Regions from separate parts of the Hirschia sp. genome, predicted to be linked through region 1. Evidence: predicted binding sites of a transcription regulator. Region 1 holds the regulator's gene; the other holds the start of a gene.
What was found. The regulator HrcA, encoded in region 1, represses chaperone genes, less so after heat shock. The targets are predictions, from matches to a motif close to GTTAGCANTCNNCNNNGNNGANTGCTAAC.
Positions count from the first base shown of each region.

Region 2: a site for HrcA is predicted at 1,154-1,182, ahead of groES (co-chaperone GroES). Genes of this name have one in related genera too.

Region 1 is NZ_JBZXVU010000020.1:52,609-55,017, forward strand. Features, by position in the region: gene grpE (nucleotide exchange factor GrpE) at 1-580, opposite strand, end outside; gene hrcA (heat-inducible transcriptional repressor HrcA) at 577-1,689, opposite strand; gene rph (ribonuclease PH) at 1,854-2,409, shown strand, end outside.
Region 2 is NZ_JBZXVU010000032.1:24,615-27,023, forward strand. Features, by position in the region: partial or broken gene groEL (chaperonin GroEL) at 1-718, opposite strand, end outside; gene groES (co-chaperone GroES) at 803-1,090, opposite strand; gene AC5EF3_RS12045 (HAMP domain-containing methyl-accepting chemotaxis protein) at 1,471-2,409, shown strand, end outside.

The DNA of each region.
Region 1 (2,409 bases):
CAACCATAGCTGCTCGCAATGTACGGTCACCGATTTTCCAACCAGATTGGAAAGTTTCAGCAACAGTGCCATTTGGTTGATCGGATGGGATTTGCGAGATGGCTTGGTGAAGGTTTGGATCAAAGCTAGCGCCAGGGGCAGCATCAATTGCTACAACACCATTACGTGCGAAAGCTGCGTGCAACTCTTTTTGAGTCATCTCAATTCCAGCCAATAAACTTTGACCTTGCTCAGACAATGCTGCTTTTGCTTCATCTGAAACAGCACCAAGAGCACGTGTCATATTGTCAGAGACAGAAAGTAGGTCGCCGGCGAATTTTTCTACCGCATAGATGCGGGAATCAGCGACTTGCTTTTCTGTGCGTTTGCGCAGGTTTTCCATGTCAGCCATAGTGCGTACAAGCTGATCTTTTAAGGCGTTTGTTTCAGCTTCTAATTCAGCAATCCGTGCTTCTGGTTCGTCTTCAGCAGGTGCAGCATCATTTGCAGCTTCTGTCGTTTGCGCTTCTTCACCAGTGTTTAAAGCTTCTTCAGCTTCGTTTTCGACTTTATTTTCTGGCGCTTGCGTGTCTTCGCTCATCGCTTTTCCTCTATTTTCTCGGCCGGTCCGCCATCTAATAATCGACCCACAACTTGGGCAGTGTAATCCACCATTGGAATGACGCGCGCATAATTTAGGCGCGTTGGACCAATAACACCCAAAGCTCCTACAACTTTACGCTCAGAATTCATATAGGGCGCGACAATAACACTTGAACCTGAAAGGCCAAAAAGTTTGTTTTCTGCACCAATAAACAGCCTTACACCCTCTGCATCGCGGGCACGGTCTAAAACTTCAACCAAGCTTTCTGTTTTATCGAGATAAGAAAAGAGGTCTCGGACTTTATCTACACTTTCGGCTAATTGTTCATCGCCTAGAAGATTTGCTCGTCCTCTAACGATGAGGGATCGCCCACGGTCAGGGTCGTCTCCTGTCCAATGCGCGAGACCAGCTTCAACAAGCGTGCTTGCCATATCGTCGAGTTGGGCGCGTTTTTCGCGAATTTCACTGAGCACATCTGCTTTAACTTCAGAAAGTGTTTTGCCCCGCATACGTGCGTTTAGGTAATTGCTTGCTTCTTGTAGAGCCGACAATGGCATGCCTTTAGGCAGCGTAAGGAGGCGGTTTTCAACGTCTTCATCTGCTGAAACGATAATTGCAAGCGCCTGATTGGGACCTACGGATACAAATTCCACATGTTTGATTGCCGCTGCATTGCTTTTCGGGCTGGCAACGAGACCTGCGCCTCCCACTAAGCCGGATAGCATTTCAGATGCTTCACCGAGAAAATCTTCTGGAAGGCCGCCTTGGGCAGCAGACAATCTTTGTTGTATGCGCCGTTTATCCACAGCTCCAAGTTTCATCTTTTGGACTTCCATAAGGCCATCCACAAAAAGCCTTAGTCCTTGATGAGTGGGAAGGCGTCCAGCCGAAGTGTGGGGACTGTCGAGTAATCCTTGTTCTGCAAGATCTGCCATCACATTGCGAATAGAAGCAGATGATAAGCTTATGCCACGTCTAGAAATTGTTCGGGAACCGACAGGTTCACCAGTTTCTAGATATGCCTCCACAATCTCACGAAAAATCGTACGTGAGCGAGCATCCATTTTGGATAGCTGAGATTGGTTTTCTGGTGGTTCTATAATCATATCAATTACTAGAATAAGAATGCTTGGCTGTAGATGCAATGCGTATTGTATGCATTGCCAAACCATGTGTGCTTCCTGTATCGCCTTTTTAAACAATTTTCATTCAATTTTTTGCGGAGAATCGGGAAATATCCGAAATCTGCACGATAAAGGACCATTCACACATGACTCAGTTTGAGCGCCCATCAAAACGTGCACCGGAATCCCTGCGTGAAGTCAGCTTAGAAGTAGGTAAGTCCCGCTATGCAGAAGGGTCATGTTTGGTGAAATTTGGTCACACGCATGTGCTTTGTACTGCATCATGGACTGGGGATGTTCCGCGCTGGATGAAAGGCACAGGTAAGGGCTGGGTAACGGCGGAATATGGTATGCTACCCCGCGCAACGCACACACGTGGACGTCGTGAAGCAGCAGCGGGTAAGCAATCAGGTCGGACACAAGAGATACAGCGTCTTATTGGTCGTGCATTGCGTTCTGTTACAGACCTTGAAGCGTTGGGTGAAAATCAAATCACGATTGACTGTGATGTGATTCAAGCTGATGGCGGCACACGTACTGCTGCGATTACGGGTGGGTATGTGGCGTTAGCGCTTGCAATCAATTACCTGAAAGAAGAGGGTATTATTTCAACTAATCCGTTGGTGTCTCAAGCAGCCGCTATTTCTTGTGGTGTGTATCAGGATGTGCCTGTGCTGGATCTGGATTATGCAGAAGATTCAA
Region 2 (2,409 bases), on a different contig from region 1:
CAGCTTCTAGGATTGGAAGCATTGGCTGTAGAGATGTTAGTTTTGACTCGTGAAGAAGAATGTATGGGTCATCAAGAGCCACAGTCATTTTTTCAGCATCAGTGATGAAATATGGTGATAGGTAACCACGGTCAAACTGCATACCTTCAACGACATCAAGTTCTGTTTCCAAAGACTTAGCTTCTTCAACAGTGATAACGCCTTCATTACCGACTTTTTCCATCGCCTTAGCGATCATGTCACCGATTTCGCGCTCACCATTCGCAGAGATCGCACCAACTTGAGCGATTTCTTCGTTTGTTTTTACTTTTTTGGAGTTTGATTCCAAAGTTGCAACAACTTCAGCAACGGCTTTATCGATACCGCGCTTAAGGTCCATTGGGTTCATGCCAGCAGCAACGCGCTTCATGCCTTCGCGAACGATTGCTTGAGCAAGAACTGTTGCAGTTGTTGTACCGTCACCAGCAACATCGTTTGCTTTAGAAGCAACTTCGCGCACCATTTGGGCGCCCATGTTTTGGAACTTGTTTTCTAGTTCGATTTCTTTAGCAACTGTCACACCATCTTTTGTTGTGCGCGGTGCGCCAAAAGATTTGTCGATAACAACGTTACGGCCTTTAGGACCAAGTGTTACTTTTACAGCGTTTGCAAGAATGTCGACACCTTCGAGCATTTCGTTGCGAGCTTCTGAACCGAAGTGTACTAGCTTAGCAGCCATGTTCGTATTCCTTTAATTTGAAAAATTGAAAATCTGAAAAGGGAAATTGAGTAGGGCGCTCTTTGAAATAAAGAGCTGCGCGTCTTACTCAACGATACCCATGATGTCAGATTCTTTCATGATGATGAGCTCTTCGCCATCGACAGTCACTTCTGTACCGCCCCATTTTGCGAAAAGAACGCGGTCACCCGGTTTAACTTCAAGAGCAATACGCTCATTGTCGTCACCGATTGCACCGTTACCAACTGCTACGATTTCGCCTTCTTGAGGCTTTTCTTTCGCAGTATCAGGGATGATGATCCCGCCTTTAGTTTTAGCGACTTCTTCTACGCGACGAACGAGTACGCGGTCATGAAGTGGACGAAATGCCATAATGAGACCTCTTTCAATTAAGGTTGCAAATTCTAAAATCGTCAAACGCTGAGGCAAATGAGTTTTAGCACTCTCCTGCCTTGGCTGCTAACGATGTATGGCATCTAAGATCACAAGTGACCATCGTCAACAGGAGGCATCGTATTTTTTTGAAATAATGAAATGTGAGGCCGTGAGCTGAGTGATGGTTTTGCTGCATGATAAAGCGCAAAATGCACAATTATATGACTTTATTGCCCAATGTATTGAGAAAAAACGCCGGTTTATAAATGAAATGGCCCAGAATTTGGCCCGTGACCCTTATGGTTAATATCTTGTTAGGTCAAAACGGTCTTAGTGAGCCAATATGGAATCGACTTTTATACTAAGGAATATTGATCGTGTCTTGGTTCGAAAATTTGAAAATCGGCACTAAAATAAGTGTCGGATTTACAGTGTTAGTTTGCTTGCTAATTTTGACATCCGTTGTTTCTGGTGCGGGCTTGCTAAGTTCAAAAGAAAATCTATCCACCTATAGAAGCTATGCTCGCAATACGAATGCGGTTGGCCGTGTTCAAGCTAATCTGCTTTCTGCTCGGTTGGGCGTAAAAGACTTTGTTATTAGTGCCAATCAAAAAGAGATTAATACTGTTAATGAGCGTCTTGCAGCGACAATCAAATTATTGAATGAAACAAAAACGCTGATTAAGCACCCCGACCAATTAAAGCTTCTTGCTGGTTTTGAGAATGACGTCAAAAGTTATCAGTCCACTTTCGAAGAAGTTACAAGATTGCAGGCCGAGCGCGATGATATTGTAAACAACATACTAGATGTGCGTGGTCCAGCAATGGAGAAGGCGCTGTCTGATGTAATGCAATCTGCATATTCAGCTAATGACATTGAAGCAGCCTATTATGCTGGGTATGCTCAAAAACATCTTTTATTGGGACGTTTACATGTTCAGAAATTTTTGCTGGACAACCAAAAGTCATCTTTAGAACATATGGAAAAGTCATTTTCGGATATGAATAAGGCGACAAATTTGTTGCTGTCTAAATTGGAAAACTCGACGCGCCGTCAATTAACCAAACAAGTTATAGCTGATAGCACAATTTATTTGCAGGCATTTGAGCGATCAGCAACAATTATTGAGGCACGTAATGATTTAATTCAAAATGGGTTGGATAAAATTGGGCCTGAAGCTGCGGCAATAATTGAGGATATGAAACTCAATTACAAACAATTGCAGGATGAGCTTGGACCTATTGCCGAAGCAAAAGTTGAGCGCTCTGTTGCTGTTTCTGCGATGGTCACATTGGGCGGTGTTGTGTTTGCTGTA